Regions from separate parts of the Streptomyces sp. NPDC037410 genome, predicted to be linked through region 2. Evidence: riboswitches for the same ligand, from Rfam matches in the RefSeq annotation. Region 2 holds a riboswitch; the other holds the start of a gene.
What was found. A riboswitch is a leader RNA that binds a small molecule or an ion and turns the genes downstream of it on or off. The one in region 2 is predicted to bind S-adenosylmethionine.

Region 1 (11,353 bases), on a different contig from region 2:
CAGCGGCCGTCCTCGGTGCGGTACTTCCACTGCGCGCCGTCCCGGACGAGCTCCTTCACGGCGCCGACGAACCGCTCCACGTGCTCGTCCGGCGAACCGGCGCCGAAGCTCACCCGGATGGCGTTGAGGGACCTCTCCCCCGGGCCCGCCTCGGGCGCGCCGCACTCGCCCGGGTCCTGCGGGTCGCTGCCGAGCAGGGTGCGGACCAGCGGGTGGGCGCAGAACAGGCCGTCGCGGACGCCGATGCCGTACTCGGCGGAGAGCGCGGCGGCGAAGTGGGAGCTGTTCCAGCCCTCCACGACGAAGGAGATGACGCCCACGCGGGGCGCGTCGTCGCCGAAGAGCGAGAGGACGCGCACCTCGGGCACCTCGGCCAGGCCCTCGCGGACCGTGGCGATCAGGTGCCGCTCGCGGGCGACCAGGGAGTCGAAGCCGGCCTCGGTGAGCGCCTTGCAGGCGGAGGCGATCGAGTAGACGCCGATGACGTTCGGCGAACCGGCTTCATGTCGGGCCGCGGTGGTGTGCCACTCCACGTCCACACCACCGTCGGCCCGACGGGCTACCTTGCGGGACGCTCCACCGCCCGCGAGGTAGGGCTCGGAATCCTGCAGCCAGTCGGCGCGGCCGGCGAGCACGCCGGAGCCGAAGGGCGCGTACAGCTTGTGCCCGGAGAAGGCGACCCAGTCCACGTCCAACTCCCGTACGGAGACCGGGTGGTGGGGCGCGAGCTGGGCGGCGTCGAGCACGATCCGGGCGCCGTGCGCGTGCGCGGCGGCGGCCAGCTCCTTCACCGGCCACAGCTCGCCGGTGACGTTGGAGGCGCCGGTGACGCAGACCAGGGCGGGGCCGTACGGGTCGCGGTCGGCGAGGGCCCGCTCCAGGGTCTCGACGGCCTGGGCGGGGGTGCGCGGCGCGTTGAGGTAGGTCACGCGGGCGTCCCGCCAGGGCAGCAGCGAGGCGTGGTGCTCGGTCTCGAAGACGAAGACCTCGCAGCCGGCCGGGATCACGGCGGCGAGCAGGTTGAGGGAGTCGGTGGTGGAGCGGGTGAAGACGACCTGGTCGCCGGGGCGGCAGTCGAGGAACTCGGCGACGGTGGCGCGGCTGTTCTCGAAGAGGTCGGTGGAGAGCTGGGAGAGGTACCCGGCGCCGCGGTGGACGCTGCCGTAGTAGGGGGCGTACGCGGCGACGTCGTCCCAGACCCGCTGGAGGGCCGGCGCGCTGGCCGCGTAGTCGAGCGCCGCGTAGGTCACCTCGCCGCCGGTGACGAGCGGGACGGTCACGTCCCGGCCGAGGACCGGGAGCGGGGCGGCGCAGCAGGGGTCGGCGGCGGTGTCGACAGAGGCGGCGGCGGTGTCGACGGTGGCGGTGTTCGGGCGTGCGGACATGGCGGTGTCTCCCGGCATGAAAGGGGCGCGAAAAGGCGTGAAAGGGCCCGCGCGGCAGCACGGAGAAAGGCGCCGCGTACGGGTGTGGGTGGAGAGAGGGGCCGAATGGGCCCTAACGCATTCGCTTGCTCACGAGACGACGCTCCCTAGAGGACCAAGGACCCCAGGGTGTGGCGCAGGGGTCCGCGCTTGCCGCAGGCTTCTGCTCGTGCGGCCTGGTCTTCACCCGGGGCACCCCGCCACGGACGGAGGGTTGCCGGACAGCCGGCCGGGGCCTTGCAGCTGTCACTCATGACCTGTTCCAGAACCTATGCCAGACGATCACGACGCCGCAACCCCGTCCCGGCATCCGGGACGGGGTCGCAATACTCCGTTCATATGACCTCAGGCGTTGCTGGCGGCGATCCACCGCTCCAGGGAGCGGCGGGCCGCGCCGGAGTCGATCGACTCGGCCGCCTTCGCGATGCCGGCGCTCAGTTGCTCCGCCAGGGTGCCCGTGCCGGGCTCCAGGGCGGTGAGCGCCGCCGCCGCGTTGAGCAGCACCGCGTCCCGTACCGGACCGGTCTCCCCCGCGAGGAGCCGGCGGGCCACGTCGGCGTTGTACGAGGGGTCGCCGCCGCGCAGGGCCTCCAGGGGGACGAGCTCGATGCCGACGTCCCGCGGGTCGAAGCGCTCCTCGGTGACGGCGCCGTCCCTGACCACCCAGACCCGGGAGGTCCCGGTGGTCGTCAGCTCGTCGAGGCCGTCGTCGCCGCGGAAGACCAGGGCGGAGTTGCCGCGCTCGGCGAGGACGCCGGCGACCATGGGCGCCATGCGCGGGTCGGCGACGCCGACGGCCTGGGCCTTCACCTGGGCGGGGTTGGTCAGCGGGCCGAGGACGTTGAACGTGGTCCGGATGCCGAGCTGGCCGCGGGCCGCGGCGACGTGCCGCAGCGAGGGGTGGAACGTGACCGCGAAGCAGATGGTGATGCCGGCTTCCTCGGCGACCTCGGCGACCCGCCGCGGGGTGAGCTTCAGGTTGATGCCGAGCTTCTCCAGGACGTCGGAGGAGCCGGAGGCGGAGGACGCGGCGCGGTTGCCGTGCTTGACGACCTTGGTGCCCGTGCCGGCGACCACGATCGACGCCATCGTGGAGATGTTGACGGTCTTGGCGCCGTCGCCGCCGGTGCCGACGATGTCGACGGCCGGTCCCGGCACCTCGATCGTGTTGGCGTGCGCGTACATGGTCCGGACGAGGCCGGTGATCTCCTGGACGGTCTCGCCCTTGGCGCGCAGCGCCACCAGGAACCCGGCGATCTGGGCGTCGGTCGCCTCGCCGCTCATGATCAGGTCCATCGCCCAGGCGGTGTCGTCGGCGGAGAGGTCCTTGCCGTCGAGCAGACCGTTCAGCAGGACGGGCCAGGAGCGGCCCGCCGTGGTAGGTCCTCCAGCGGGGGTCGCAGCGCTCATGGCAGCTCCTGGTGATCACGTCGACGGTACGGTCCCACCCTATCGAGCTCCGGGGACGGCAAAGAGCCCCGTCCATCGAATGGACGGGGCTCTCGCCGTGGCGACCTAGCAGGAGGTCAGGTGTTCAGGGTGATCAGTGGTGGCCGTGGCCGCTCTGGATCTCCTTGTACTCCTCGACCGTGGGCTTGGCGATCTGGCTGTCGTCGCCGTAGTAGCCCTTGTTGAGCTTGACCCGGAGCTTCTCCATGCGGCCGATCTTGCGCTCGACGCCGTTCTCGTCGACGGCCGGCGGAAGCTCGGCGGCGTCGTACTGCTCGTGCGCCGTGAGGCGGTGCAGCTCGCCCTGGCTGAGCGGCTGGTGGACCTCGACGAACTCACCGTGCGGCAGGCGCTTGATGATGCCCGACTCGCGGCCGTGCAGCACCTTGTCCTTGTCGCGGCGCTGGAGGCCGAGGCAGATCCGCTTGGTGGCGATGAACGCGATGACCGGACCGGCGAAGAAGAAGATCCGCACGAACCAGGTGATCGAGTTCAGCGACAGGTGGAAGTGCGTCGCCCAGAGGTCGTTTCCACCACCCACGAGCATGATCATGTACGCGGTGATCCAGGCGACACCGAAGGCGGTGCGCGTCGGAGCGTTGCGCGGGCGCTGCGCGATGTGGTGCTCGCGCTTGTCGCCGGTGATCCAGGACTCGATGAACGGGTAGACCGCGATGGCCGCGAGGACCGCCGGGAAGATCGCCAGCGGGATCATCACGCCGAGGACCAGCGTGTGGCCCCACAGGTTGATCTCCCAGCCCGGCATGACACGGATCAGACCCTCGGCGAAGCCCATGTACCAGTCGGGCTGGGCGCCGGTGGACACCTGGTCCGGGCGGTACGGGCCGATGGCCCAGATCGGGTTGATCGAGGCGATCGCCGCGATGACCGCGATGACACCGAAGACCAGGAAGAAGAAGCCTCCGGCCTTCGCCATGTACACGGGCAGCAGCGGCATGCCGACGACGTTCTTGTTCGTCCGGCCGGGGCCGGCGAACTGCGTGTGCTTGTGGACGAACACCAGGATGAGGTGGGCGACCACGAGGCCCAGCATGATGCCGGGGAGCAGCAGCACGTGCGCCGAGTAGAACCGGGCGACGAAGTCGCCGCCGGGGAACTCGCCGCCGAACAGGAACATCGAGAGGTACGTGCCGAGGACCGGCACGGACAGGATCGCGCCCTGCATGAAGCGGACACCGGTGCCGGAGAGCAGGTCGTCCGGGAGCGAGTAACCGGTGAAGCCGGTGAACATGCCCAGGAAGAACAGCAGGAAGCCGAACAGCCAGTTGATCTCACGCGGCTTGCGGAACGCGCCGGTGAAGAAGACGCGCATCATGTGCACGAACATGCCGGCGAGGAAGATCAGCGCCGCCCAGTGGTGGATCTGCCGGATCAGCAGACCACCGCGCACCTCGAAGGAGATGTGCATGGTCGAGTTGAACGCCTCGGACATCAGCTGTCCCTGGAGCGGGACGTACGGTCCGACGTACTCCACCTCGTTCATCGACGGGTGGAAGAACATCGTCAGGTAGACGCCCGTCAGGATGATGATGAGGAAGCTGTAGAGGCAGACCTCGCCCAGCATGAAGGACCAGTGGTCCGGGAAGATCTTCCGCATGTTGGCCTTGGCCAGCGTGTAGATCCCCAGGCGGCCGTCGGCCCAGTCCGCGACCCGCTCGCCGGCGGGTGCTTTCTTTGATTCCGTCACGGTGCTCATCCGCGCTCCCAGAAGGCAGGACCGACGGGCTGGTCGAAGTCGCCGAGCGCCTCCAGGAAGCCCTTGTCGTTCACGCCGATCCGCAGCTGCGGGAGGGCGTGACCGGCCGGGCCGAAGATGACGCGGGCGCCGTCGGAGAGGTCGAAGGTGGACTGGTGGCACGGGCAGAGCACGTGGTGCGTCTGCTGCTCGTACAGAGAGATCGGGCAGCCCACGTGGGTGCAGATCTTCGAGAACGCGACGATGCCCTCGTGGGACCACTCGAGCTCGCGCTTGTCCTTGATGTCCTCCGGCTGGATCCGGACGATCATCAGGGCGGCCTTGGCGATCTCGGTCTGGAAGTGCTCGTCGTGCTCCGAGAGGCCCTCGGGCATCGCGAAGGTCAGCGAACCGACCGCGACGTCCTCGGGACGCAGCGGCTCGTGCGTGTTCATGTTGATGAGCTGGAGCCCCTTGGTCCACAGCGTGGACCGGAGCTTCTTCTCGGGCAGCGGGCCCATGTCACGCAGCAGCACGATGCCGGAGAGCGGCACGAGCGCCAGCGCGCCGAACATCGTGTTGCGGATGAGCTTGCGGCGGCCCATGCCCGACTCCGCGGCACCGGCCGCGAAGTCCGCCATGACCTTCGCCTTGACCTCGGGCGACGCCTGCATCGGGTGACGCTCGTCGGCGACCTCGACGTCGGACATCAGGGTGCGGGCCCAGTGGACCGCGCCCGCGCCGATGAAGAAGAGGGCGGCACCGAGGGTCAGACCCAGGGCGAAGTTGAGCGAGGACACGTGACCGAAGGGCCAGATGTACACGATCTCGTCGACCGGGAAGATCACGTACGAGGCGATGAAGCCGACGGTGGCCAGCATCGACAGCGTGAACATGAAGGCGACCGCACGCTCGGACCGGCGGGCGGCCCGCTCGTCGATGTCCTGGATGCGGGGCTTGTGGGGCGGGAGGCCCGGGTCGGCGAACGGGTCGTCGGCGACCTTCACCGCGCCGTGCGCGGTGTCCTGCCCTGCCGGCAGGGTCTCTTCTGGAATCTCTTGGCTACTCATGACTTCTTGGCCTTAGCGGTGTGGGCCGCGACCCAGATGGCAACTGCGATGAGTGCACCCAGGCCGAAGACCCAGGCGAACAGGCCCTCGCTGACGGGACCGAGACCACCGAGCTTGAGACCGCCCGGGCTCTCGGACTTGTCGCTGTTGACGGCCTGGACGTACGCGATGATGTCCTTCTTCTCCTTCTCCGGCATCGTCGTGTCGGGGAAGGAGGGCATGTTCTGCGGGCCGGTCTGCATGGCCTCGTAGAGGTGCTTCGGGTCCACGTCCTCAAGGGACGGGGCGTACTTGCCGTAGGTCAGCGCGCCACCCTCACCGGTGAAGTTGTGGCACTGGGCACAGTTGGTGCGGAACAGCTCGCCACCCTTGGCGACGTCGGCACCGTCAGGGCTGTACTGGCCCTCGGTCGGCTTGATCGGGCCGGCACCGAGGGAGGCGACGTACGCCGCGAGCTGATCGATCTCAGCCTGCGAGTAGATGGCCTTCTTCTTCGGGACCTGGGCGCCCGGCTGCTGGGCCGGCATACGGCCCGTGCCGACCTGGAAGTCCACGGCGGCCGAGCCCACGCCGACCAGGGAGGGGCCGTCAGAGGTGCCCTGACCGCCGGTTCCGTGGCAGCTGGCGCAGCCGACGGAGTAGAGCTTCTTGCCCTCCTCGATGGCGAGGGACTGGGCGGTTTCATCGGCCTTCGCCGTGCCCGCGGGCGCGAACGCGGCGTACAGCCCCCCAGTGGCCGCCAGCGCGAGAAGTAGGACGACGACCGCCGCCAGCGGATGGCGTCGTCGTGCGGAGAGCTTTTTCACGGATTACCCCGGTGTCAGGATCTTCTGCGTCGATGCTTGCTGGATGTCTCGGTCCGCCGCGGAGGCGGAGCCGATTACTTGATCATGTAGATCGTGGCGAAGAGGCCGATCCAGACGACATCGACGAAGTGCCAGTAGTAGGACACGACGATGGCGGCGGTTGCCTGCTCGTGGGTGAACCTCTTGGCGGCGTACGTCCGGCCGAGGACCAGCAGGAAGGCGATGAGACCGCCCGTCACGTGCAGGCCGTGGAAGCCGGTGGTCAGGTAGAACACCGAGCCGTACGGGTCGGAGGACAGCGAGAGGCCGTCCTTCTTGACCAGCTCGGTGTACTCGAACACCTGGCCGCCGATGAAGATCGCACCCATCACGAACGTGATGATGAACCACGTCCGGAGCTTCTTCACATCGCCCCGCTCCGCGGCGAAGACGCCGAGCTGGCAGGTGAGGGAGGAGAGCACCAGGATCGTGGTGTTGGTCGCCGAGAAGGGGAAGTTCAAGGCCGAGGCCTTTTCCGCCCAGAACTCGGGACCCGTCACCGATCGCAGGGTGAAGTACATCGCGAAGAGGGCCGCGAAGAACATCAGCTCGGAGCTCAACCAGATGATGGTTCCGACGCTGGTGAGGTTCGGTCGATTGACCGACGGGTGCGCGTGCCCTGTTTCTACTGTCGTTACTGTCGCCACGACCGACATTATGTCGGTCGCTTATCCCGCCCTCACTCCGGGGGGTGCCGTTCGGAGTGTCAGGGGGGTGTGTCCAGCCCGAACGGCCCAGTGCCGGGGCCCCCGGGCACCGTTCGAACAGCTGCTGAACGGGTGTTGACGGGGTGTGGAGCGGAGTAGCATCCGGCGCATCGATCGACGACCTTCCCACGGACTTCCCCACGGAGGAACGATGCAGTCGAGTGCCACGGTCCTGGTCTACAGCGACGACGCGAACACCCGCGCGCAGGTGCGGCTCGCGGCCGGACGCAGGCCCGCGACCGACGTTCCCCCGGTCGAGTTCGTGGAGTGCGCGACGCTGCCCGCGGTGCTCAAGCGCCTTGACGAGGGCGGGATCGACGCGTGCGTGCTCGACGGCGAGGCGGTGCCCGCCGGAGGCATGGGGGTCTGCCGGCAGATCAAGGACGAGGTCTTCCGCTGCCCGCCGGTGCTGCTGCTGATCGGGCGCCCGCAGGACGCCTGGCTGGCCACCTGGAGCCGCGCGGACGCCGCGGTCACCCTTCCGGTGGAACCGGTCGAGTTCGCGGCGTCCCTGGCGGCCCTGCTGCGCTCGCGCCTGTCGATCGACGCGTGAGCGGGCGCCCGCGGTAGAGGGATCTAGATCGAGGGCCTCAGGTTGGCCTTCTCGGTGGTGGTCGCCGGGTTGCCGGCGGCCTCCACCAGGGCGCTGCCCTGGCGCCACTTGTTCCACTCCATGTTCCAGTCGCCGAAGCCGTTGCCGAACGGGTCCATCGTGTCGCCGATGCTGTTGACGACGCGGACGACGTCCCCGGGGCGGACGGTCTCGTAGAACCAGGCCGCGTTCTCCGTCGACATGCCGACACAGCCGTGGCTGACGTTCTCCACGCCCTGCGAGCCCACGGACCAGGGCGCCGCGTGCACGTACTCGCCGCTCCAGGTGACCCGGGTGGCGTAGTACACGGGCAGGTCGTACGAGTCGGAGCTGCCCTCCGCGATGCCGATGCTGGTGCCCCGCATCCGGACGTAGTACTCCTTGCCGAGCACCACCTTGATGCCGTTTCGGGTGGAGAAGCCGGGCTTGCCGGTGGTCACCGGAATGGTGTTGATCACTTCTCCGTTGCGCTTCACGGTCATCTGGTGCGCCTCGGCGTCCGTGACGGCCTCGATCCGGTCGCCGATCTTCAGCTTGAGCGGCTTGGAGGCGCCGCCGTAGAGCTTGTCGCCGACCTTGAGGCCGTCCAGGTTGCCGGTGACCGTGACGAGCGCCCCGGCCGGCCAGTACTCCTCCGGGCGGAAGTGCAGGTTCTTGTCGTCCACCCAGTACCAGGAGCCCTCGACGGCGGGCGTGGAGCGGACCTTGAGGGCCCGTTCGACGATCGCGCGCGACGAGCGGTCCTTGACGGGGAGGCTGAGCTCCGCCGTGATGGGCTGTCCGACGCCGTACGTGCCCGCCTCCGGCCCGAAGGTCACGGTCAGGGCCCGTTTGGCCGGAGCCGTCTCGAAAGTGAACGTACGGGTGCCTGGAGCGCCGTCCTCGTCCTCGGTGGCCACGTGGACCGTGTAGCGGGCGCCGGCCGCCAGGGAGGCCGTGGAGCGCCAGCGCTGTCCGTCCGCGGTGAGTTCGCCGGCCAGGTGGTGGCCGGAGGCGTCGATGGCGGTGACGTCGGTGATCCGGGCGTCGTCGTCCTTGGCGGTGATCTCCAGGGGCTTCTCGGGGTCCGCCTTGGCGCCGTCGGCGGGGGCGTTGACCGCGAGCTGGTCCGCCGCGTCGTAGGCCTTCTCCGACAGCGGGTGGCTGTCGGAGCCGGCGCAGGCGGTGGCGCCCGCGGTGACGGTGACAGCCAGAAGAGTGCAGCTCAGAACAGTCCGAATGCGCGGCGTGTCGTTCATGACTTCACGCTAAGGACATTCCTCGCGGCCAGCGCGCCGAGTGCTGCAAAAGAGGGGCCCGGACGCTTCGGTGACGAAGTGTCCGGGCCCCTCGGTGTGCTCCGGTGCGGAGCGGGGTACCGCTACTGGTTCTGGTTCTCGCCGCGGTAGAACTCGAAGACCCAGCCGAACAGGCCGACGAGGATCAGCGGGGCGGAGAAGTAGAGGATCCACCAGCCCATCGCGACGCCGAGGAAGGCGAGCGCGCCACCGGTGGCCAGCGAGAGCGGCTGCCAGCTGTGCGGGGCGAAGAAGCCCACCTCACCGGCCTCGTCCGCGACGTCGGCCTCCTTGTCGTCCTGCGCCATCGCGTCGACACGCTTGGCCGTGAAGGCCAGGTAGTAGCCGATCATGATGGACAGGCCGAAGGCCAGGAAGAGCGCCGTCGTACCGACCGGCTCCTTGCTCCAGACGCCGTACACGATCGCCATGGCAAGGATGAAGACGCTCAGCCAGATGAACATCTTGCCCTGGATCTTCACTTGCCGGCCTCCTTGCTGCCCGTGAGGGCCACGGCCTCGTGCGGCTTGTTCTCGAGCTGGTCGAGAGCGGCGATCTCAGGGTGGTGCAGGTCGAACGCCGGGGATTCCGAACGGATCCGCGGCAGGGTGAGGAAGTTGTGCCGCGGCGGCGGGCAGGACGTCGCCCACTCGAGCGAACGGCCGTAGCCCCACGGGTCGTCGACCTCGATCTTCTTGCCGTACTTGGCGGTCTTCCAGACGTTGTAGAAGAACGGCAGGATCGACAGACCGAGCAGGAAGGACGAGATCGTCGAGATCGTGTTCAGCGCGGTGAAGCCGTCGGCGTCGAGGTAGTCCGCGTAACGACGCGGCATGCCCTCGGCACCGAGCCAGTGCTGCACCAGGAACGTGCCGTGGAAGCCCACGAACAGCGTCCAGAACGTGATCTTGCCGAGGCGCTCGTCGAGCATCTTGCCGGTGAACTTCGGCCACCAGAAGTGGAAGCCGGAGAACATCGCGAAGACGACGGTGCCGAAGATGACGTAGTGGAAGTGCGCCACGACGAAGTACGAGTCGGAGACGTGGAAGTCCATCGGGGGCGAGGCCAGGATGACGCCGGTCAGACCACCGAAGGTGAAGGTGATCAGGAAGCCGACGGCCCAGAGCATCGGGGTCTCGAAGGACAGTGAGCCCTTCCACATCGTTCCGATCCAGTTGAAGAACTTCACGCCGGTCGGTACGGCAATGAGGAACGTCATGAAGGAGAAGAACGGAAGGAGTACGCCACCGGTGACGTACATGTGGTGGGCCCACACGGTCACGGACAGACCGGCGATCGCGATGGTCGCGGCCACCAGACCGATGTAGCCGAACATCGGCTTACGGCTGAAGACCGGGATGACCTCGGAGATGATGCCGAAGAACGGCAGGGCGATGATGTACACCTCTGGGTGTCCGAAGAACCAGAAGAGGTGCTGCCAGAGCAGTGCTCCGCCGTTCGCCGCGTCGAAGACGTGGGCACCGAACTTGCGGTCCGCCTCCAGGGCGAACAGCGCGGCCGCGAGGACCGGGAACGCGAGCAGGACCAGGACACCGGTCAGCAGCACGTTCCAGACGAAGATCGGCATGCGGAACATCGTCATGCCCGGAGCGCGCATGCAGATGATCGTGGTGATGAAGTTGACCGAACCGAGGATCGTGCCGAAGCCGGAGAAGGCCAGACCCATGATCCACATGTCGGCGCCGACACCCGGCGAGCGGACGGCGTCCGACAGCGGGGAGTAGGCGAACCAGCCGAAGTCGGCCGCACCCTGCGGGGTGAGGAAGCCGGCCACCGCGATGATCGAGCCGAAGAGGTACAGCCAGTACGCGAACATGTTCAGCCGCGGGAACGCCACGTCGGGCGCGCCGATCTGCAGCGGCATGATCCAGTTCGCGAATCCGGCGAACAGCGGCGTCGCGAACATCAGCAGCATGATCGTGCCGTGCATCGTGAACGCCTGGTTGAACTGCTCGTTCGACATGATCTGCGTACCCGGACGGGCCAGCTCGGCGCGCATGAAGAGCGCCATGAGTCCGCCGATGCAGAAGAAGACGAACGACGTGACGAGGTAGAGCGTACCGATCGTCTTGTGGTCCGTGGTGGTGAGCCACTTGATGACCACGTTGCCGGGCTGCTTGCGCCGTACGGGCAGCTCGTTCTCGTACGAGTCCTCAGCTGCGGCGGCCTGGGTTTCGTCGTGAATGCTCACAGTTGGTGCTTCTCCGCATTCCTGGCCGGGTCCGTCTGCTCGATGCCAGACGGGATGTAGCCGGTCTGCCCCTTCGCGGCC
Region 2 (11,353 bases):
AACGACCTGTCGACGATCCGGGGCGTCGCGAACGTCGCCAAGGTCCGCATTGACCACACCCAACAAGCCGACCTCGTTCACGCCCTGGTGAACGAACTCGACATCACGGTCGGGGACGACTGACCTCAGGAGGGCTCCCGTGCCCCTGTATCTGACCTTCAACGACTTGGGCGCTTTACGCGCACGCTGTGACTTCGCCGTAGTCCGCACAGCCAAGGACGAGGCGGAGTACGAGGACGGGGCTGTGGTCCCCTCCGGCCGCTGGCAGTCCCTGGACGATGAGGCCGCGCGCGTCCTGGCCGCTCCCCTAAGAGCGCGCTCCAGCATGCTCGTGGAGATCGTCCGGCCTCCCGTACCCACTGGCCGGGGTCTTGACGACCTGGTGAAGGACCTGGGGGACGACGAAGCCGAGTACATCGGCCAGGCCCTTGCCGAGCCCGGGACACGCACCACCACGGACAACTACCAGGACGGGCGCCTGATCGGCCTCCACCTCGACAACTGGGACAAGCTCGATTACGGCCAGAGGGCCGTGGGCAGGCGACGGCTCGCCCTCAACCTCGGGCCGGGCGACCGGTACGTCATTCTCGGAGACCTCGACGCCCAGGCCGTCTGCCGGGCGGTCCATCCCGACTCGTACGAGCGGCGGTATCCGCACACCGACGACTACCGCACGTACGCAGCTGCCGGCCATCCCCTCGGGTGCGTCCGGATCCGTCTCGCTCCAGGGGAGGGCTACCTGGCCCCCACCGAGTACCTCCTGCACGACGGCTCGACCGAGGGCCAGGACAAGCCGTCCGCCATGGCTTTCTGGCTCGGACACTGGAGCCGAGGCATCCTGCCCTCGCTCGTCTGACTCTGACCCGAGGAGGGCGACCTCGCGGCCGAGCCGGACTCGACCCGTGCCTACACCCCCGTTCTCGTGATCGGAGACCGCAGTGACCGCTGAGCCGATTCTGTGGATCAAGGACGACATCTGCGGCCTCGGCCCCTTCCGGGCCGACCTCGTCGAGACCTACTGGCGGTGGGAACAGGACCCGGTGCTCCTCGTGGGCTACGGGCGCCAGAGTCCCGAGTCCCTGGAGGCCCGTGCCGAGGGCATGGTCCACCAGCTCCGTGGCGAGAACATCCGCTTCACCGTCTACGACGTCAGCGGCGCCCAGCCCGCCCCCGTCGGCGTCGCGACGCTGCTGCCCGACCATCAGGTGCGCACCGCCGAGTACGTCGTGATGCTCGCTTCGGAGGCACGTGGGCGGGGTCTGGGGACTGCGGCCACGCGTCTCGTTCTCGACTACGCGTTCCACGTCGTCAACGTGCGCATGGTCTGGTTGAAGGTGCTGGCGCCCAACGTGGGCGGCGTCAAGGCGTACGAGAAAGCGGGGTTCCGGACGGCCGGCGCGCTGCGCGAAGCGGGCTTCTGGCTTGGGCAGGTGTGCGACGAGCTGATCATGGACGTTCTCGCCCGCGACTTCACCGGACCCTCCGCCGTGCGTGCCCTGGTCGACCCGGAAGGGGAGTAGGGATCAGGCGGTCGCGCACGTGGCGTTGACCGGACGGGCCTCAGGCCCGCCCCGGGGCACTGTCGTTTGTCAGGAGACTCCGCTGGTCGAACGGTTATTCTCCCTGTGTTCGGATGGACGTGGGGCGGGGGGAGACGAAGTGCGGATCGAGCGGCGGTTCAACGGGCCGGTGGACAGTGCCAACGGCGGCTACGCCTGTGGGCTCTTCGCGCAGCAGGTCGCAGGGTCTTCCGGGGGTGACGTCGGGGTGACGCTCCTCTCTCCGCCTCCGCTCGACACCGAGATCACCGTCGTCGAGGCCGGGGCCCGGACCCAGTTCTGGGACGGAGACACCCTGGTGGCCGTGGCCGGGCCGGGCCGGGCGTCGGGCCGCCCCCCGGAGTGGGTGCCCGCCTCCGTGGCCGCCGATGCCGAGCCGGGCTTCCTCGGTGCGGGGGCCCAGGCTCTCTCCCGGACCTGTTTCGTCTGCGGTCCCACCCGGCGGGACGACGGCCTGACCCTGCGGCCCGGTCCGGTGTCCGACGGCGACACGACGGCCTGCCTCTGGGAGCCGGAGGACCTCGCCGACGTCGACGAGGTCGCGCTCCTGTGGGCGGTCCTCGACTGTCCCGGCGGCTGGACCGTCGACCTGGGCGCCCGGCCCATGCTGCTCAGCCGGATGGCGGCGACGCTGATCGGACGAGTCCGCGCCGGGGAGCGTTACGTCGTACGCGGCGAACGAGTCCGCCAGGAGGCCAGCACCCTGGCCGCCGCCTCGGCGCTCTACCACGAGGACGGCGAGCTCATCGCCTGGGCGAGCACCTGGTGGACGGCCGTCTGATCGTGCTCACCCCTCCCGCAGCGCCTCCAACTGGTTCAGGAACCAGCGCTGCGGGGGCTGGGACGTGGCCGTCGCCGCCAGGCGCTTCGTGCGGTCCGTGCGTTCCGACGGGGGCATCGTGAGGGCCTGGTGCAGGGCCTCGGCCGTCGCCGAGACGTCGAAGGGGTTCACGACGAGGGCGTCCTCGTGGAGTTCCTCGTAGGCGCCCGCCTCGCGGGAGAGGACCAGCGCGCAGCCCGTCTCCGAGACGACCGGTATCTCCTTCGCCACCAGGTTCATGCCGTCGCGCACCGGGTTCACCAGGGCCACGTCCGCGAGGCGGTACGCCGCCAGGGAGCGGGTGAAGTCGTCCTTCACCGAGACCAGGACCGGCTGCCAGTCCGCCGTGCCGAACTCGGTGTTGATCTCCGCAGCCAGGGTGCCCACCGCCTTCGTGTACGACCGGTACGACTCCAGGTCCTGGCGCGAGGGGTACGCCGAGGCCAGATGGACGACCCTGTTGCGCCATTCGGGGTGCGTGGTCAGGAGTTCGCGGTAGGCCTGGAGGCCTCTCAGGATGTTCTTCGACAGTTCCGTGCGGTCCACCCGGACGATCGTCTTGCGGTCGCCGATCTCCGTGCGGAGGCGCGCCACCTTCTCGTCCACCTCCGGGCGGTACGCCAGTGCCCGCAGTTCGTCGCCGTCCACGCCCAGGGGGTACGCCGCGACCCGCGTGCGCCCGAGGTCGCCCGCGCCCTCCTCGAACGCCTTCGCCCAGGCCCGGGTGTGGAAGCCGAGACGGTCCGCGCCCAGCATGCCCCGGAGGAGTTCCTCCCGGATGTCGGTCGGGAGCATGCCGAGGTACTGAGGGGAGGCCCAGGGTGTGTGGGTGAAGTGGGCGATGCGGAGGTCCGGGCGGAGGTCCCTCAGCTGACCTGGGACCAGTGCCAGGTGGTAGTCCTGGACCAGGACCGCCGCTCCCTCCGCCGCCTCCGCCGCCAGTGCCTCCGCGAAGGCGCGGTTGTACGCGCGGTACGACTCCCAGCGGCGGCGGAACCCCGCGTCGAAGACCGGCTCCCGCGGGATGTCGTACAGATGGTGGTGGAGGAACCACAGCACCGAGTTCGCGATGCCGTTGTACGCGTCCGCGTACACGGACGGATCGATGTCGATCATCCGTACGCCCGGCTCGGCGACACCCCGCCGGACCGCCTCCCGGTCGCCCTCGCCGAGCGCCGCGCACACCCAGAGGCTCTCCTGGGCGTCGATGGTGCTCAGGGCCGAGACCAGGCCGCCGCCGCCCCTTCTGGTGCCGAGCGAGCCGTCCTCGCCGAGCACGTACGAGACCGGGCCCCGGTTGGATGCGACGAGCACAGTAGCCATGTGGCGAACCTAGCCCGTCCTGTAAACGCTCAAACGTACGTATACGAGACGGGCTGATCCGGCCACGCTGGGTCGCCGCCGGGGCCCGGCCACGCTGGGTAGCCGCCCGGGGGTGTCACGCCACGCGGCGCTGCGCGTACTCCGCGATCTCGGCCATCGGCGGCCGCTCCTCCGTGTCCACCGCGTACGTCCGCGGCTCGAAGCCCTTCTCGCCCCGCTCGAACTGCGTCAGCCGCGGCCGCACCAGATGCCCCCGCGACAGCCGCAGCTGCGCCGTCCGGTAGATCGCCGCCGCCATCCGGCCAAGCGCCAGCCCGTCCTGGTGCCGGTGCTTGCGTACGCCGACGTCCACCTGTGCGAGCGCGTCCAGGCCCACCGTGTGCAGGGCGTCCACGAGCAGCCCCAGCTCCACGCCGTAACCGACCGGGAAGGGGAGCCGTTCGAGGAGGGAGCGGCGTGCCGCGTACTCGCCGCCCAGCGGCTGGACGAAGCCGGCCAGCTGCGGCCAGTGGAGGTTGAGGAGCGGGCGCGCGACCAGTTCCGTCACCCTGCCGCCCTGGCCAGGGGTGTCCCCGAACGGGCGGTCGTACATCGCCTTCACGAAGTCGACGTCCGGGTCCGTGAGCAGCGGGCCCACGATCCCCGTCACGAAGTCCGCCGAGAAGTCCCGCAGGTCCGCGTCCACGAAGCAGACCACGTCCCCGCTCGTCACCATCAGTGACCTCCACAGGACCTCGCCCTTGCCGGGCAGGGCCGGTATGCGGGGGAGGATCGCGTCCCGCGCGACCACCCGCGCCCCGGCCGCGGCCGCCACCTCCGCCGTACGGTCCGTGGAGCCCGAGTCGATCACCACCAGCTCGTCGACGAGCGGCACCGCCTCCGTCATCAGCTCGCGGCGGATCACGGCGACGATGTCCCCGACCGTCGCCTCCTCGTTCAGCGCCGGCAGGACGACACTGACCCTCGTGTTCCGCTTGGCGGCAAGCACCCGCTCCAGCGGGCGGTCGGACACGGACCAGGACCGCCGGGCCAGCCAGCGCTCCACTTCCTCCAACAACGTGATCTCCATCTCGCGGATCGGACGTCGGTCTCCACCTTCGAAGCCTTCGGTTACAGTCTTGAACAACGCGGATGCCCGATGCATGTCGGGGTGCCGCCCGCGTCTCACAATCGAATACCGCTCATCCAGAGGGGCAGAGGGAAACGGCCCGTTGAAGCCCCGGCAACCCTCCAGTCGGTTCTCGTCCTCCAGCGAGGTCCCCGGCTAGGGAAGGTGCCAAATCCGTCTCATGGCGAAAAATTCGTCATGGGAAAGATGAGGAGAAAGGGCCTCGCCTCCATGGCTGTACAGACCGCTACCCCCGTGACCACCGTCGACCTCGGTCCGGCGTCCGGGCTCTCCTGTCGCGAATGCGGTGAAGTGTTCCCGCTCGGACCCGTCTTCGCCTGCGAGCTCTGTTTCGGACCGCTCGAAGTCGCGTACGACCTTCCCACCGGTGACCCCGAGGCGCTGCGCAAGCAGATCGAGGCCGGACCCGCCAACATCTGGCGCTACGCCCCGCTGCTGCCCGTCCCCGCCGACGTCGCCGAGAAGCCGAACCTGAACCCCGGCTGGACCAAGCTCGTCCAGGCCGACAACCTCGCCCGCGAGATCGGCGTCGCCCCCGGCAAGCTGTTCGTCAAGGACGACTCCGGCAACCCGACCCACTCCTTCAAGGACCGGGTCGTCGCCCAGGCCATCGAGGCCGCCCGCGCCTTCGGCTTCACCACCCTCTCCTGCTCCTCCACCGGCAACCTGGCCGGCGCCGTCGGCGCCGCCGCCGCCCGCGCCGGCTTCCGCTCCTGCGTGTTCATCCCGCACGACCTGGAGCAGGGCAAGGTCGTCATGGCCGGTGTATACGGCGGTGACCTCGTCGCCATCGAGGGCAACTACGACGACGTCAACCGCTTCTGCTCGGAGCTCATCGGCGACCCGCTCGGCGAGGGCTGGGGCTTCGTGAACGTCAACCTCCGCCCGTACTACGGCGAGGGCTCCAAGACGCTCGCGTACGAGATCTGCGAGCAGCTCGGCTGGATCATCCCCGACCAGCTCGTCATCCCGATCGCCTCCGGCTCCCAGCTCACGAAGATCGACAAGGGCCTCCAGGAGCTCATCAAGCTGGGCCTCGTCGAGGACAAGCCGTACAAGATCTTCGGCGCCCAGGCCGAGGGCTGCTCCCCGGTGTCCGTCGCCTTCAAGGCCGGTCACGACGTCGTCCGGCCGCAGAAGCCGAACACGATCGCCAAGTCCCTCGCCATCGGCAACCCGGCCGACGGCCCGTACGTCCTCGACATCGCCCGCCGGACCGGCGGCGCCGTGGAGGACGTGAACGACGAGCAGGTCGTGGACGCGATCAAGCTCCTGGCGCAGACCGAGGGCATCTTCGCGGAGACCGCGGGCGGCGTGACCGTCGGCGTCACCAAGAAGCTCGTCGAGGCCGGTCTCATCGACCCGGACCTCACCACCGTCGTCCTCAACACCGGCGACGGACTCAAGACCCTGGACGCGGTGGCCGACACCTCTCAGGCGACCGTCACCATCCGCCCGAGCCTGGACGCGTTCCGCGACGCCGGCCTGGCGCTCTGAAAGGTTACGAAGACATGGCCGTGAACGTCCGCATCCCCACCATCCTCCGCACCTACACGGGCGGTCAGTCCGAGGTCCAGGCCGAGGGCGCGACCCTCGCCGAGGTCATCGCGGACCTGGAGAAGAACCACACGGGCATCGCCGCCCGCGTCCTGGACGACCAGGGCAAGCTGCGCCGCTTCGTCAACGTCTACGTGAACGACGACGACGTGCGCTTCGAGCAGGGCCTGGAGACGGCCACCCCGGCCGGCGCGGGCGTCTCGATCATTCCGGCCGTCGCCGGGGGTTGCTGAGCCCCCGAAGGGCTTACCAGTCAGTACGAATTGCCCCTTCCGCGCGATAAGCGGAAGGGGCAATTCTGCATGGTTGAGCGCGGTAGAGTTGGGGAAGTCCCCTCCGCTGCTCATGCCGGGCGCATATGAGAATGCGCCCCCGCACGACAAGAAGCAGCCAAAGTGCGCGCACGTTGTGTACCTTCTGCGTGCTTTGCCGGGCCCGACTTGCCCCGTCATCTTGGGGATTCTCCCCAATTCCCCTTTCCGGGCCGCCCAGAATTCCCGGTCGAATGACCTGTTGCAGAGGGCAGTTGGGCAGATACATTCAGCCGCGGTCGACGCGTTCCGGCGCAGAGGTCTGACCCGGGTCCGCGAAGTGCGGGTCCCGCGCAAGGGCCAGTAATAGGGGAGTTAGGCATGGCTCAGGGCACCGTCAAGTGGTTCAACGCGGAGAAGGGCTACGGCTTCATCGCGGTAGACGGTGGTGCGGATGTTTTCGTCCACTACAGCGCGATCCAGATGGATGGCTACCGCAGCCTCGAAGAGGGCCAGCGGGTCGAGTTCGAGATCTCGCAGGGCCAGAAGGGTCCGCAGGCGGACATGGTCAAGCTCGCCGTCTGAGCGCGGCGCGATCGGCCACCGACGCAACGCCGTCGAGGGGTCCGCATCCCTGAGGGGATGCGGACCCCTCGTGCGTTCCCGGGGCTCCATCCGGAGTGTCCTGACAGTCGAGAGTCGCTTGCACCCTCCCGTCACCCGACCGCCACCCCTCATCGACGTTCCTTCGGAACGGCTTGCACTCTCCTAGGGCGAGTGCTAATCATTGGCGTTAGCACTCGGAAGGTGAGAGTGCTTACGAGGATCGGGCAGACGAGGTCCGCGGCCAGGTGGGGCAAGGAACCGCCGGGCACGCAGGCCGTCCGTCGCGGGCGTCGGCGCGGTCCTGGAGCGTTATCCACCCCATGTCCGGGAGGACCACTTCACATGGCCAAGATCATCGCGTTCGACGAGGAGGCCCGGCGCGGTCTCGAGCGCGGCATGAACCAGCTCGCTGACGCCGTCAAGGTCACCCTCGGCCCGAAGGGCCGCAACGTCGTCCTCGAGAAGAAGTGGGGCGCCCCCACGATCACCAACGATGGTGTCTCCATCGCCAAGGAGATCGAGCTCGAGGACCCGTACGAGAAGATCGGCGCCGAGCTGGTCAAGGAAGTCGCCAAGAAGACGGACGACGTCGCCGGCGACGGTACGACCACCGCCACCGTCCTCGCCCAGGCGCTCGTCCGCGAGGGTCTCCGCAACGTCGCCGCGGGTGCCAACCCGATGGCCCTCAAGCGCGGCATCGAGAAGGCCGTCGAGGCCGTCTCGGGCGCCCTGCTCGAGCAGGCGAAGGATGTCGAGACCAAGGAGCAGATCGCTTCCACGGCCTCCATCTCCGCCGCCGACACCCAGATCGGCGAGCTCATCGCCGAGGCCATGGACAAGGTCGGCAAGGAAGGCGTCATCACCGTCGAGGAGTCCCAGACCTTCGGTCTGGAGCTGGAGCTCACCGAGGGCATGCGCTTCGACAAGGGCTACATCTCGGCGTACTTCGCCACCGACATGGAGCGCATGGAGGCGTCGCTCGACGACCCGTACCTCCTGATCGTCAACTCCAAGATCTCCTCCGTGAAGGACCTCCTTCCGCTCCTGGAGAAGGTCATGCAGTCGGGCAAGCCGCTGCTGATCATCGCCGAGGACGTCGAGGGCGAGGCCCTGTCGACCCTGGTCGTCAACAAGATCCGCGGCACCTTCAAGTCCGTCGCCGTCAAGGCCCCGGGCTTCGGCGACCGCCGCAAGGCCATGCTGAACGACATCGCCATCCTCACGGGCGGCACGGTCATCTCCGAGGAGGTCGGCCTCAAGCTCGAGAACGCGGGCCTGGACCTGCTGGGCCGCGCCCGCAAGGTCGTCATCACCAAGGACGAGACCACCATCGTCGACGGTGCCGGTGACAGCGAGCAGGTCGCCGGTCGCGTGAACCAGATCCGCGCCGAGATCGAGAACTCCGACTCGGACTACGACCGCGAGAAGCTCCAGGAGCGCCTCGCGAAGCTGGCCGGCGGCGTGGCCGTCATCAAGGCCGGTGCCGCGACCGAGGTCGAGCTCAAGGAGCGCAAGCACCGCATCGAGGACGCCGTTCGCAACGCGAAGGCGGCCGTCGAGGAGGGCATCGTCGCCGGTGGCGGCGTGGCCCTGCTCCAGGCCTCCAACGTCTTCGAGAAGCTCGAAGCGGACCTGTCGGGCGACGAGGCCACCGGTGCCAACATCGTCAAGCTGGCCCTTGAGGCCCCGCTGAAGCAGATCGCCGTCAACGCCGGCCTCGAGGGTGGCGTCGTGGCGGAGAAGGTCCGCAACCTGCCCGTCGGCCACGGCCTGAACGCCGCGACCAACGAGTACGTCGACCTCATCGCCGAGGGCATCATCGACCCGGCGAAGGTCACGCGCTCCGCGCTGCAGAACGCCGCGTCGATCGCCGCGCTGTTCCTCACCACCGAGGCCGTCATCGCCGACAAGCCGGAGAAGGCCGCTGCGCCGGCCGGCGGCGGCATGCCGGGCGGTGACATGGACTTCTGATCCCCACCGGGATCGGCAGTTCATCGCTGAACGCGAACGAGGGCGGCACCCCCTGGTGGGGGTGCCGCCCTCGGGCGTTTCGACCGGTCGCCCGACGGGAGCGGCGGGGCGATCCTGGAAGAGGCTCCTTGTGAAGCTTCCTCGTGAAGGGAGACCGCGATGGTCACCCTCCTCACCACGCCCGCCGACCGTGAGCTCGTCGTCACCCGCACCTTCGAGGCCCCGCCGGCCCGCGTCTGGGAGGCCTGGACGCGGCCCGAGCACGTGCGGGAGTGGTACGGGGCGGCCGGGCTCACCACCTCCGTCGTCGACATCGACCTGCGGGCGGGCGGCGCCTGGCGCTGGGGCCAGACCGCGCCGGGCGGCCAGGAGATCGTCTTCTCCGGGACGTACGAGGACGTGGTCCCGGCGGAGCGGCTCGACTACACGGAGGTCTTCGAGCAGATGCCGGACGCCGAGCCCGTCCGCGTGACCCTCACCTTCGACGCGACCCCCGATGGCGGCACGGCCCTGACCAGCACCTCCTTCTGGCCGTCGAACGAGGTCAGGGACCAGGCGCTGGCGGCGGGCATGGAGGCGGGGGTGCGGGAGCAGTACGACCGGCTGGCGGCGTACCTGAGGGGGATGCGCTGAGTCAGGGGCGGCGGAAGAGGGCCGTCCAGAGGAAGGACTCGCCGAAGCGGGGGGAGTCGGCGGGTTCGTCGCGCATGCGGCGGAGGTCGACCTCGGTGAGACCGCCGAAGATCGCGCGGAGCGAGGTGTCGGTGTAGGCGAGTCCGCCGTGCAGCCTGCCCTCGCGGTAGAAGTCGGCGTCCGGGAGTTCGGAGCCCATGCCGCCCTCGCCGGCGGCGAACGTGGTGAGCGCGAAGTGGCCGCCGGGGGCGAGGACGCGGTCGAGGAGCGAGAGGTAGCTGACGCGCCGGTGCGGGGGCAGGTGGTGGAAGCAGCCGGAGTCGTAGACGAGGTCGTACGGGCCGTCGAGGGCGGCGGTGAAGGCGTCGGCGCAGAGGAAGCGGACGTTCTCGGTCCCTGCCTCGCGGGCCCGTTCCTCCGCCCAGGCGATGGCGGTGGGCGAGAGGTCGATCGCGGTGACGTCGAAGCCGAGGGACGCCAGGTGGAGCGTGTTCCGGCCGGGGCCGCACCCGAGGTCGAGGGCCCGTCCGCCGGCCGGGACCAGGCCCTGCTCGACGTACGACACGAGGTTCTCGTCGGGCTTCGCGACGAAGAACGGCACGGGCTTCTCCCGGTCCGCGTAGAAGCCGTCCCACCAGTCGGCCCCGCCCTCGGTCCACCGGTCGGCACCGGGCGAGAACAGGCTGTCGAGCAGGGCGAGTACGTCGTCGATGGTGCGGATGCTGCGGTCGGTCTCGTTCAAGTGGATCTCCCCTCCGAGTCCCTTAAGAATACGGGGAGTTGAAGTAAAAGCCCAGGTCAGGGGTGGTGTGGGGAGCCGCCGTGCGGGGGCTGTGCGGCCCGTGGGCGCCCGCGTGGGCCCACCCGCACGAGGGGGTGCGCGGGTCCCGGGAAAGGGGCACACAGGGCCGGGAAGGGGCCTTCCAGGGGGTCGCCGGGCCATGTTTTTCTGGCGTCTTTCCCGCGCCTGAACATACGATTCCGCTGCCGACAGGGGGGCCCGCCGGCCCCCGGCCGCGCACCTGTCGGCCAGGCCCCCGGTGTCTTCCCGGCCGTCAGGCCGGCGGCGCCACCAGCTGCTCCTCCTGGCCCGAGCGGCGCAGCGAGTCCGCGACGAAGCCGTTCGTCTTCAGTTCCTCGATCGTGGCGCGGAGGAAGGCGACCGTCTCGGGGCGGCGGCCGATCGTCGTCCCCACGGCCTGTCGGATCTCCATGAAGCGGCCCTCGATCAGGCGGACTTCGGGGTGCGCGGCGGCGTAGGCGGTGAGCGGCTGGCGGATGCCCGCGCCGACCTCAAGGCCTTCCGCCCGGAACGTATCGACGCCTTCCTCTCCCCGTACCACGGTCGCGTGGGCGAGGTTCCTCGACAGGAACAGGTCGTACGCGGAGCCCTTCTTGACCCCGATCCGGACGCCCGGCGCGTCCACGTCCTCGACGGTGGTGAGGGCCGAGCCGCGCGGCACCGCGTACACGCCCTCGATGACGACGTACGGCGCGGTGAACG

Region 1: it holds a riboswitch for S-adenosylmethionine, as region 2 does, so the genes downstream of both, ACZ7HT_RS31845 (aminotransferase class V-fold PLP-dependent enzyme) here and thrC (threonine synthase) in region 2, are expected to answer to the same signal.

The regions. Positions count from the first base shown of each region.
Region 1 covers NZ_JBVJWR010000025.1:98,002-109,354, forward strand. The annotation lists gene ACZ7HT_RS31845 (aminotransferase class V-fold PLP-dependent enzyme) at 1-1,385, opposite strand, end outside; SAM riboswitch class IV at 1,566-1,682, opposite strand; gene trpD (anthranilate phosphoribosyltransferase) at 1,770-2,834, opposite strand; gene qcrB (cytochrome bc1 complex cytochrome b subunit) at 2,968-4,590, opposite strand; gene qcrA (cytochrome bc1 complex Rieske iron-sulfur subunit) at 4,587-5,639, opposite strand; gene qcrC (cytochrome bc1 complex diheme cytochrome c subunit) at 5,636-6,445, opposite strand; gene ctaE (aa3-type cytochrome oxidase subunit III) at 6,520-7,140, opposite strand; gene ACZ7HT_RS31875 (response regulator transcription factor) at 7,343-7,744, shown strand; gene ACZ7HT_RS31880 (L,D-transpeptidase) at 7,768-9,021, opposite strand; gene ACZ7HT_RS31885 (cytochrome c oxidase subunit 4) at 9,144-9,542, opposite strand; gene ctaD (aa3-type cytochrome oxidase subunit I) at 9,539-11,272, opposite strand; gene ctaC (aa3-type cytochrome oxidase subunit II) at 11,269-11,353, opposite strand, start outside.
Region 2 covers NZ_JBVJWR010000006.1:237,358-248,710, reverse strand. The annotation lists gene ACZ7HT_RS12580 (pentapeptide repeat-containing protein) at 1-123, shown strand, start outside; gene ACZ7HT_RS12575 (hypothetical protein) at 140-856, shown strand; gene ACZ7HT_RS12570 (GNAT family N-acetyltransferase) at 975-1,520, shown strand; gene ACZ7HT_RS12565 (hypothetical protein) at 1,660-2,340, shown strand; gene ACZ7HT_RS12560 (alpha,alpha-trehalose-phosphate synthase (UDP-forming)) at 2,347-3,702, opposite strand; gene ACZ7HT_RS12555 (glucosyl-3-phosphoglycerate synthase) at 3,818-4,759, opposite strand; SAM riboswitch class I at 4,881-5,024, shown strand; gene thrC (threonine synthase) at 5,018-6,328, shown strand; gene ACZ7HT_RS12545 (MoaD/ThiS family protein) at 6,343-6,621, shown strand; gene ACZ7HT_RS12540 (cold-shock protein) at 7,021-7,224, shown strand; gene groL (chaperonin GroEL) at 7,588-9,216, shown strand; gene ACZ7HT_RS12530 (SRPBCC domain-containing protein) at 9,376-9,849, shown strand; gene ACZ7HT_RS12525 (class I SAM-dependent methyltransferase) at 9,851-10,591, opposite strand; gene ACZ7HT_RS12520 (transporter substrate-binding domain-containing protein) at 10,905-11,353, opposite strand, start outside.